2 regions of the Sporomusa rhizae genome follow, and region 2 is predicted to be linked to the other one. Evidence: riboswitches for the same ligand, from Rfam matches in the RefSeq annotation. Region 2 holds a riboswitch; the other holds the start of a gene.
What was found. A riboswitch is a leader RNA that binds a small molecule or an ion and turns the genes downstream of it on or off. The one in region 2 is predicted to bind cobalamin.

Region 1: it holds a riboswitch for cobalamin, as region 2 does, so the genes downstream of both, SRRS_RS03155 (hypothetical protein) here and SRRS_RS05535 (OmpH family outer membrane protein) in region 2, are expected to answer to the same signal.

The regions. Positions count from the first base shown of each region.
Region 1 is NZ_CP156925.1:692,186-697,734, reverse strand. Features, by position in the region: gene SRRS_RS03165 (helix-turn-helix domain-containing protein) at 1-840, opposite strand, end outside; gene SRRS_RS03160 (IS4 family transposase) at 1,245-2,549, opposite strand; gene SRRS_RS03155 (hypothetical protein) at 2,865-3,098, opposite strand; cobalamin riboswitch at 3,261-3,439, opposite strand; gene SRRS_RS03150 (energy-coupling factor ABC transporter ATP-binding protein) at 3,579-4,421, opposite strand; gene cbiQ (cobalt ECF transporter T component CbiQ) at 4,446-5,210, opposite strand; gene SRRS_RS03140 (energy-coupling factor ABC transporter substrate-binding protein) at 5,253-5,534, opposite strand; gene SRRS_RS03135 (energy-coupling factor ABC transporter permease) at 5,531-5,549, opposite strand, start outside.
Region 2 is NZ_CP156925.1:1,228,355-1,233,903, reverse strand. Features, by position in the region: gene SRRS_RS05540 (autotransporter domain-containing protein) at 1-2,537, opposite strand, end outside; gene SRRS_RS05535 (OmpH family outer membrane protein) at 2,559-2,996, opposite strand; cobalamin riboswitch at 3,322-3,506, opposite strand; gene SRRS_RS05530 (LuxR C-terminal-related transcriptional regulator) at 3,940-4,455, opposite strand; cobalamin riboswitch at 4,724-4,905, opposite strand; gene SRRS_RS05525 (hypothetical protein) at 5,263-5,549, opposite strand, start outside.

The DNA of each region.
Region 1 (5,549 bases), 540 kb from region 2:
AAACCCTCTGCTATCTAACCAAATTGGCCAGCCTGTATAATTCGGATTACTTGCTAATAACAAATTTAGAAAAGATTGATTTGCAGAATGTTTTTGCTCCTGTGAATTGATAACACAGCTAACTTCCCAGGAGCCATGCTCAGGAAGCTGGTCATGATATTTTTCCTTGACTACAGTTTCAAATCGCTTCTTACCGGTATCCAGTAAATGAATAGCTACTTCCTCATAACGCTCCGATCGAGTCTGCGAAAATTCAATGATACTGCTAAATAAAGACTGCAAAACTCCTTTGTCTATATGGGAAAGATGTCGCCGGATAAACCGCCCTAAATCCGCTTCCCGATTATCAAAACAAATATAAGTCAATTTTCCCCAATCTTGATAGGTTGCTTCAGAAGTGCTCGGTGTTCCATTGCTTTTTAATGTTCTAACGTAAACGGTATTCTGCTTAATTAACAACTTATTATGGGAATCTCTTAATTCAGACTTAGTCGAAACGGGTGTGCGTATCCCCTCTTCGATACAGATCACGGGATAATCCTGCCCATCTTTTTCAATAAAACAAATATCTATTTCAAATTGCGGATAGGCGTATTTCGAAACAATAGATTGAATGTTGTCAAGAGAAAAAAGCTCCCGCACATCCTGAGTAGGCGCATTATTAACATCCGGTTGCCGTGATTCTTCATCAAAACCAATGAAAAAGAAGCCACCATTATTATTTCTCATAGCAATGCAGACTTTAATAATCTTCGCAATTCCTTCCGGCGATTTGGGGTCGATCCATCTCTTAAACTCGATATTCAAACTTTCGGTTTGCCTGTCGATTAATTCCTTCAAATACTCTTCCCTACTCTTCACAAGTTCAATTCCTTTCTTACTATCGTTTTCATAAAGGTGAACTTAGGCCTGCCTGGTAAGTTTCTTTCTCCATAAAAGCAACATGGGAGGCAAAAGCAACGCCTATATATATATTTATACTAATTGGCCGGATAGTGATGATAGTTAATTAGAAAATAATGAAAAATACTCCCTTTATAGAACAGTTATTATTTTAACTGTCAACTATAAAGGCAATGTCATTAAGATAAGCTTATAAGAAACCCCAGTAGTAGAAAAGTGATACCGCTGGGGTTGTCGCATACACAGAATAACATAGAAAACGCAGGTGTTTTTGACTTTTGAGCAACACAAAAGCAGATGCCCGAAAAGCATCTGTAAAGTCCTTTCACGCATGTTAAATCTCAAATAATTCTGTACTGGAACCCTACTGCTGAAATTGGATTTTGATATCTAGGAAATTGTCGGCCAGGGCGTATTGGGGAAAGGTGCTTACCTATCAGTTTAAGAACTTGGACCGCTGGAATTAACTCTCTCAAAAATTGACGGCATATATTTAAAGCCACTGGAAAATTTACTCGCAAATCTTCCGAAATACTGATGTGATGCATGATAATGAAAGAGTAATTGTATAGAATTAGTCTGGCAAAAATCTCTTGCAATATAAAATCCTTCTTTTTGCTGTGCAGACTTGCCAAACCCACAGCATATTTAAGCTCCTTAAAAGATGTCTCAATTCCCCAGCGCAGATTATAGAACTGTTTTATTTTCTCCGGCGGAAAATCTTCGGCATTGAGATTTGTATAAACCGTTTCATACACACCATCAGCAATAGCGAAGCGAACGGCACGAAAATGTAAATCATAAAACTTGGAATCTTTCGGTTTAATGAAGTCAAATGTCGTATGTGGTTGTATCCATCGATACCGATGGGGGTATGCTTTTAAAAGCGGTAACGTTTCTTTGGTTTGGCGCCGGGTGAGAGTTAACGTGATTTCTTCATCGTATTCCGGGCAATTTGGTAGAGAAAGCCTTGATATAATCCCATAGGATTCTTTCGCCCGGATGATATAGTACCATGATTTCTCCTGAAAATGAGCGATATTGTTGAATGACTCATATCCCCGATCCATGATTGCAATTACATTTCCGCTGATTTCAGACTGGTCTACCATGGATACTAAGGCTTTATGCTCATTCATGCCTTTCTTGGGTTGTACGGATGCACCGACATAAACCTTGCCCATCAGGTCATACATAGCGTCCAAATGCACAAGATTGTAATTTTTGCTATCTTCGCTGTTCCTGATGGAGGAGAATCCATCATTTGAATTTGACGGAAGTCTCAAATCCAAACCGTCAACAGCGAGCAACCTGTAGTCTTGTAATGAATTCTCCGATACTGTTAGTCTTGTAAATTCGTGAAACAGTAGTTTCAGTGCTTCTGGACGAATTTTGTCTCTCTGCTGGACAAATGCTGAAGCGGTTGCAGTCTCTGACGAATAGCCTAGCCAATCATATAATTCTTTTGAAAGGCTATTGCCTCCCATGCCTACAAGCATAAGCAGCATAGTATGCAGTGATAATTTGCGTTCGCGTGAAAAATCTTGCCCTGGTCGTTTCACGCAAGCCGGTAAATCTGCTGTGATTGAGCGTATCGCTTGGTGCAGCGCAGTTCGTACCTGCTCTGGATATGCTTTCTTTTTCATTTTAAAAGGCCTCCTTAAAAATGTCCTCATTTTCAAGGCGAAGCCTTCGATTTTTATTTATTTGTCAAGTGTTTTTTTATAATTGATAAATTTTATATGCCCACCTGTATGTATAAGAAAAACACAACCATCTTAATCTGGATGGTTGTGTTTTTCAGCATTAACTTAATGACATTGACTATAAAGGGAGTATATCAGTTTGCTCTCTCAAACCTTGCCAAGACTTTCATCCTTGACATATATAGGTTTGCTAATTTGTCAACATACATCAGATATAAATATCAAAATTTCAACATACCTCATTCTTATTTACCCTTATACTGAATGAACACAATCCCAATCTTGCCGCAAAAAACATTCGCCATCTTCCTTATAGACCTTCTTAATATTGATTCCGGTATCAGCTCCGATATCGGCCCCGATAACCAGATTATTATTAACAATACTAAGTGGTATATAGGAAGCACCATCCATATTATTAATTTTATTGTTCACTATTTTTTGCTGTGCCTTTGTCAATGAATTTCCCAAACTAATTACTCTTAACATATTTTACCCTCCAACTAACTATATAAATTTCATTTTTCATCACAAATATCAAGCCCTTTCCGTATAACACAGAAAGGGCTAATTATAAGAAAATCAATTAATTCCGTCGAAAAACGGAATCATGACTGTTCCAATAATCCCCTCCCCATCTCTCGCAGGTCAAGCGGCGATTGTCAAATAGGCAGTTCTTCTGACTCAGGTTCATTGGTTGCCTGCGCCTTCCCGGATTACTCCAGTGACATGTTTGCAGGTTTCCTTCCCCTTACAGCGGCGGGACCGTGACGGCTTTTCACCGTTCTTCCCTATTAAGCCCGTTGGGCACCTATTCCTATCATTTTTTTGTTTTTCAGTTCATTACTTACATAACGTTATACAAAAATATTTTTATTAATTATAATATAACAGGACTATTTACATATGTAAAATATTTATATCGACTCATAATTATTCGATTTTCGAATGATTATGAGAAATATGTAGTCATGGGCGTGAGCTCGTTAAAAGATTGATTAACTCCGCCGCCGTTCGCGGCAAGTGATTACCGGGAAGTATAAGTTGGCGCTGCCGCAATTCATTATATATTTCGCCAAGCACCGGCTGAGCATAACCAAACGCTGTATGGTCTGAACGGACAAGCACATCGGCAGGATTGCCACTAGCCACTGTTTGGCCCTGCGATAATACATAGACAAAATCCGTCCATCCCCACACCCATTCAACATCATGTGTCGCCACTACCAATGTCGTGCCTTGGTTGTGCAGCCTTGCCATAATATCATTCAAATTCAGCACCCCTGGATAATCGAGTCCAGCCGTTGGTTCATCCATGATAAGAACTTCCGGCTCCATAGCCAGTACGCCCGCCATTGCGACCCGTTTTTTTTGCCCATGGCTTAAAAAGTGTATAGGTTCGTTGCGGTATTCCAGCATTTTGACAGCATCCAGTGCGGCTTCCGCTCTCTTATGAGCAACCTTCGGCGTTAATTTCAAATTCATTGGGCCAAATAATACATCGTCCAATACACTTCCGGCAAACAGTTGCGCATCCGGATCCTGAAACACCAGCCCCACCCGCTGCCTTAGCATGGTAACAAAGGATCTGGAGTACTCATATGCTTGCCCCTCATATAAAAGACTTCCTGCCTGTGGCCGAAGGATAGCATTGAGATGCAAAAAGAGCGTAGACTTACCGGCTCCATTGGGTCCTACCAAAGCAATTCTGGCACCACGTGGAATACTCATTTGAACACAATCCAAGACTTTTTTAGCTAAATGATAGCTAAAAGAAAGATTACGTACTTCGATCAGTGAGGTTGTTGACATGCAAAAAGCTCCTTACAAGCATTTTCACCTAATGGCCGCAGTGCCTATTAAACCGGCAAGTAACCCCAAAATCACCAACAGCCGGTAGAAGTTCACTGGTTGACGAGCATACTGAAATATCAGTTGATTGCTGTAATTTCTGGCTAATAGCGCGATATATAGTTCATGTGATGTAACAAACGACTTACGGCCAACATTGGCAGCCAACAAACCCAGTGAGTAAAGAGACTGCGTCATTCCCGAATAGCCCAGCCGTGATTGCTGCGCCATATAAATCTGTGCCAGCGCTTCATGAAAGACAAAAATAAACCGGTAAGTAAGCAGAGCAATTTCCATCACTACGCGTAAAGGGGAAAAACGTGAAAAAATCGCGGTAATATACGCCACCGGAGTAGTTGTTGCCAACATAAATAAGCAAGACAGCGAAGCCATACTCCTGAGAAGTAAGCCTTGCACCCGAAAAACATCCTCAAGAGTAATTCCGATATATAGCGTCCCTATTGACAACAGAAACCACGCCGAAAACGGCTGGGTCGAAAAGCTGAGAAGCACAGAAACCAATCCTGCAACTAAAAAACCAAGAGGTATTAGCCAGAGCTGTAAAATATATCGCACAGGAATACGGGCATATAGCATCACCGCATGCATAAGCAAAATGATGCTTAAGAGGGTTACCGGCTGAGGAAAACACAACGCCACAGCTAAAGTACCTCCGCCTAATACCATTTTCTCCGTCACACTGACTTGGCGCAATGCATTATTATAGGCCAGATAATCCAAATAAAACATTTATCATTCTCCCGCCCCGGCTATTTTGTCACTTAGCCTTGCTCACTCTGTTCTAGAAGCATTCCGCCCTCGATAATACCCAAAAAAATAACCAAGAAACCCTGCTCCAAGCCCGGCTTGTACCGCAAACAAAAAGCTTTCCACCTCACCGGAGGGCGGCTCCCAAATAGTATTAAACCATGGTTCATAATCCGGGCTAACGCCTTTCACTATACCGACTAATTGTTCGTCGGCTCCGGAAAAAATCCCATCAGTATGAATAATGAGAGGTACTACCGCCAATGCAATAACAAAAAGCAGCAATATGACATTTTGTTTTTTCATATTTTTGGATCTCCC
Region 2 (5,549 bases):
GAGCCGCTTGCCGCCGACTCAACAAAAGTATCGCCGCCAAGGATCGTTGCCGGCACAGCGGCGTCGTGCCCATAGTTAATCAGAGTATTGCCGCTGTAGTTATTAAAGTACAATCCGGTATCCCCGGCTTGATAAATGACGCCGCGCGTCCATTTACTGCTGCCGCCGGTAAATTTCGTCACATAGCTGACATTATCAAAGCCGCTGTCGCCCAAACCGTTGCCGTCGCTAAGCGCAGCACCCCATGGACTGTTGGTCCATTCCGCCCCGTTTTGCAGCCACAGATTAAAATCCCCCACGAGTGGCTGACCAACATTTTGAGCCGCACCTTTCCAGTACGAGTTGGAAGTTGTCAGCGCCAGATTAATCTTGCCATTCTTATAATCAGCTTTTTTCGATGAATCATCATGAATAGTAAAAATATCGCCTTCCAGTTTGACCTGGTTCGTGCCTGGCTTGGTTCCGTCCGTTCCTGTATTCATATTTACTGTTCCGCTATAAGCCGCCAGCGCCAAATAGGTCCTGTCGGTGGCATTCGGCGTTATGATCCTGCCGCCGCCAAGCAAATTCACAACCGCACTCTTGTCAAATGTGTTGTCATAATAGTCGTCGGCGGCAGCACCGGTGCCCTTGACCGCCAAATCCACCGCACCGGTTACCATTATCACACTGCCGTCAGACTGATTGTTGAAAATGCCGGTTGTCTGCCAGCGGGGATTATTGTTATAGCTGTAGCCGTCGGAATAGACTCCCCAGGGATTATTCGCGTCGGTAGCATTACGCATGGTAAGCTTGCCGTTAATCAGCAGCTTTGCCTGCGCTCCCTCACTGGTGCCGGACGGTGTGTAGCGTATGCCATAGGCCCCTCCGAGACCGTGAGCAGTAATATTTACATCCCCATTAATCGTCAGGCTGCTGCCATCCAAGCCGGTAATGCCGTCGGCATACCGGTTGGCATACACACTAGTAGAGCTAATTGTCAGCGGATAATTACTGTTAATAATCATTTTTTTATTGACATCGGCAAAAATTCCGGGATTGCTGTAGGCATTCTGACCGGCATAATTCTGATCATTTACCGTAACCATTACAGGTATGGGAATACCATACGTGTCAGTCCCGTCACTGCCTGTTACACGATTGACATAATCATTCGCGGCATTGGCACCGCCTAACGACTCGTTAATGACTGTCAGGTAGTTTCCCTGGCCGGTTATATTGTTAAACGTAACGCTGCCGGTCCTCAAAGCCGCCGAGGAAGAAGTCATTCCTTCGGCAATTTCCACCTTGCCGTCCAGGTTTCTCTCGCCCGTCGTATAATTCACATAGATCAATTTTTCGGCTAAGGCATTCAGTACCCCGTTTACCATAGCTTTGTCGTTGGCAACATCAATGCCCGAACTGTCCGTCAACAACGTAATCGCGGCGTTCGTGCCCTTGGTCTTGTCTGCCGAAACAATTTTAATTGCGCCGCCCTTTAAAGCCGCAGGCGTCGTTTGGTCATGCGTGTAAGTCACCAGCGTATTCCCGCTGTATTTATCAATCGTTAACGGCGCAACTTCGTCTTTTGCCTGTTGGACAATAACACCGCGGGTTGCCTCACTATCGCCGCCATAGAATGCCGTCAGCTCCTCGGCGTTATAATTGGCTTTGCCCGGATTCGTCCAAACAGCGCCGTTTTGCAGCCACATATTTAGCGTAGAGCCAGTATCAGTGTCACCAAAATTCGACATAGAAGCATAGCCGTTAAGAGAAGATTTATCCGTTACCAGCGCGACATTTATGCTGCTGCCATAGGAGGCGACAATATTGCCGTCAATGACCGTGTCTGCTAAGCCGGCTGCTACCCCGGTATTTGTCGTAACCACATTGACATTGATTTTGCCTTTGTCGTAGGCAAATACCGCATCTCTGCCCTTGATAGTACCGCCGCCCACAGAAATGCTGCCGCCCTGCTCGGCATACAAAGCCCTGATGCGTGCATCGCCCCCGCTGACGTCCAGGTTCAATAGCCCGTTTATCGTGATACTGCCCCCGTGTGCTTCAATACCGGCGCTTTTGTTGCAATTGGCCGGCACCGCAACAACAACTTTATCCGCCGTAACTTTGATATTACCGTTTTCCCCGGCGTAAAGACCAAAACCAGCTACTGACTGATCATCATCATCACCATCATTGTCGCTGTAATCCGTCGCTTTGAGTGTCAGTATTTTCCCCGGCGCATTAATGGTCAGCATCTTATTATCAGCAAAAAGGGCGGCAACGCCTTTCGCCTCGTTTTCTATAAAAACATAAACATCCACTTTGTCATTGTTCTTATCAACCGTAATCGATGTATCGCTATCAAAATTGTACGTCGAATAATCCTTTGTCGCTGCCGCATAAGCGGTATCTTTACTACTGTCGCCGGTAATCGGAGTCGTGTAATCGGCGGCCAAAACTCCCGGCGGATTCAGCAGACAACCCGCAAAAGCCAGTGCAATCGTCTGTTGAAGCAACCGTTTCCTTCTTGCGGAAATTTTCCCCTGTTTTTTCATCACCACTATGCCCTCTCCGGATTATTTTTGTTTTAAACTTGTAATCACGTCTTTTGTCAGGTCTGTGCCGCCATACAGCATCTCTTCGGCTTTGACGACATAACCAATACCTTTGTCCTTTGCAACTTTGGCAATGGCCTGTACTACACTCTCACGAATCGGCTGCATGATTTCCGTTTCTTTTCTTGCCAAACGCTGGTTTAATTCTTTTTCCAAGTCGGCTTTGCCCTTAGCGTCCAAGCTGGGAGCCTTTACATCATATTCCTGCTGTGCTTTTTTCTGTTCTTCCAGAATGATTTTTCCTGCTTCGTTTACATCAGGATGAGCAGCATAAACCGCCAGCAGATTCACATAAGCCGGCTCATAAGAATCCTTCGCCTCCGCAGGCACTGTGCCCACCCCTAGCAGCCCAAACACGCACACTACGTAAAACAAAAAACTCAGCATGCTTTTTTTCATCAGTATCAACTCCTTCAAATACAGGTTTGAGAAGAAACAATCAGAATGATTCCGGTTATTGCGTACATTGCGATTTTATGCACTTACGAATTTCTCTCACCCCCATGTTTTTAAAATAAAATTACTCCACCGCCTATGATTGCATTGGAGCATATATCAAATTTTAATCTTGCGTGCCGCATCCGTTCATCCTTGTTGCCTGCCTGCCCGTTTTGCAGCAATATAGGCAATAAAAAAACCCCCTTGTCAGGAGATGTTTTACGCTAGCGGCCAATAGCATTTTCCGGTCACTTACCGTAATCCCCTCCCTGTCACTCGCAGGTACAATGGCGATTGTCGTACAGGCAGTTCTCCTGACTTAGGATCATCGCGTCTTCAAACCTTCCCGGAACACTACCGTTCCAGTGGCATATCTTGAAGCAGCTCCCCCATCACAGTGGCGGGACCGTGCCGGCATTACACCGGCTTCCCTATTAAGCCCCAAAGGGCACCTGCACCCTATATCGATTTTTAGTACTCCGGCTAATGTTCCATTGACTAAATCATTAAGTAAAAAAATCATTCTCTTCCCGGAATTTTAACTATTTCACAATATTTTCGCGTTCTGGATTATGTTTCCATAGTAGCGAAGATGAGAATATCCGTAAATACCTCAAACGAGGTAGCTTTTAAGGTTTTTCTACACTTTTAAGAACAAAATGCAAGCTGGTAGCATATCCTGGCAAAAAAAAAGAATCCTGTCTTTTATCAGGAGTCTTTGTCTCAAAATGTAAACAAGCTATTTTCCCTTTGTTTTATACCTGGCAGCAAGTCGAAGATATACTTACATAACCAAAACTATATGGCGGCTAATAAAGAATTACATACAAAATTCGAACATCAAGACTGGATCGGTAATATTCTCCAAAACATCTTTAGTACCTATTTCTTATAAACTTCATAATTAAGCATACCACGCATCATTGCCCGAATGGCAACATTTACCGATTAGTTCAGTACGAGAAGTTGTCCCCGTTTTGGCCAGCAGGTTTCTTACATGCGATTTCACGGTTTCAAAGCCAATACTCAGCGTCTCACTGATTTCTTTGTTCGTTTTTCCGGCAGCAATTGCATGAAGAATATCTTTCTCTCTTGAGGTAAATGTTATCCCATTAGCAGAATTAATTTCATCACCAGCTCGATAGTCAAACACTACCATAACAAATGTCTGCTCTTCTGAATAAAACGAAAAACAGTTAAAAGTAATGATATCCAGCTGCTGATTTAGCATACCGCTGTAATTAGACAAAAGCGTTTCTTTTTCTTTAACCATAACCATAAACTGCCGGCAAACCCCTCGCAGTTGTTGATACAATCCAGGAGCAGCTTTTCCAAATACCCGTTTTGCTTTCGCATTTGCATAAATAATTTCACTCTTATAGTTGAGAATGCAAATACCTTGATTAGCTTGATGAAACAAAACCTCCCAATATTTTGATCCGTACATCGCTTACCCTCAGTCTTTATCGTTAGTTTTACTACCGATCAGTCTTGAAATAAAAAATGTTATGCGGACAATTCTTTTATTTATAGAAACAGCAGCTGGTTTAGAATACCTAAAACCCATACAAATCTTTTCGCCGAAATGAAAAAAGCTCCCGACTTCACTAGGAGCACATACATTAAACTGTCAATAGAAAAAAATCACTTACAGTTTTCATAATCTCCTCCCCATCGTTCGTAGGTACATCGGCGATTGTTAGACAGGCAGTTCTCCTGGCTCCGGTTCTTTGCTTCTCCACGTCTTCCCAAAGCTACGCCTCAGTGACATTATGCGAATTCGCTCCCCGTTACAGTGGCGGGACCGCGCCGGCGTTTCACCGGCTTCCCTATTAAGCCCTCCCGATGCACTAACATAATCAGTTGCATACAGACATGTTCAGCATCTCTCGACAGGCACCTATCCCAACAGTATTCTTTTTTTGAGTGAATCATAGAGTTCCATATTCTCTATTTAAGATTAGTCTATACCGGCACAAGCGTAAATCCCTCAAATGAGGTATTTTGTTAAACTTTTTTTATTTAATCAGACTTTTTTTTCTACCCCAAAAGTACCTATCCTTAGCACTATACTTGTTTTTTAGAAAATAACAAGAAGCCTCACGCTATATACATCCTATAGCGGGGGGCTTCTTGTCAGATACAGAAACTGTATCCAAATCCCCTCCCCATCGCTCGCAGGTCAATGGTGATTGTTTTTCAATTTTTTGGAAGAACAGCTTTGCCATTAATTATTTAAATGATAATTTTTGGCGATAATATACATGGATTCGGCAAAGGTCTTTACCGGAACGGGAGCAAATTTTCCCGTTTGCTGGCGATCTTCCAATAGTTTTCCCTCTCTGCTGAATACCTTTGTCCCGATGACTGCATAAGTTTTCTGTTTGATCTGAAAGACCATCTGCATCTCGCTATAGGAGACTTCGTCCTCGGCGGCCAGCTTTTCTTTATACTTTTCATTCAAACTACCAATAATCTTAGGATCGGTAAATATGGTTTTAGTCAGAACATGAA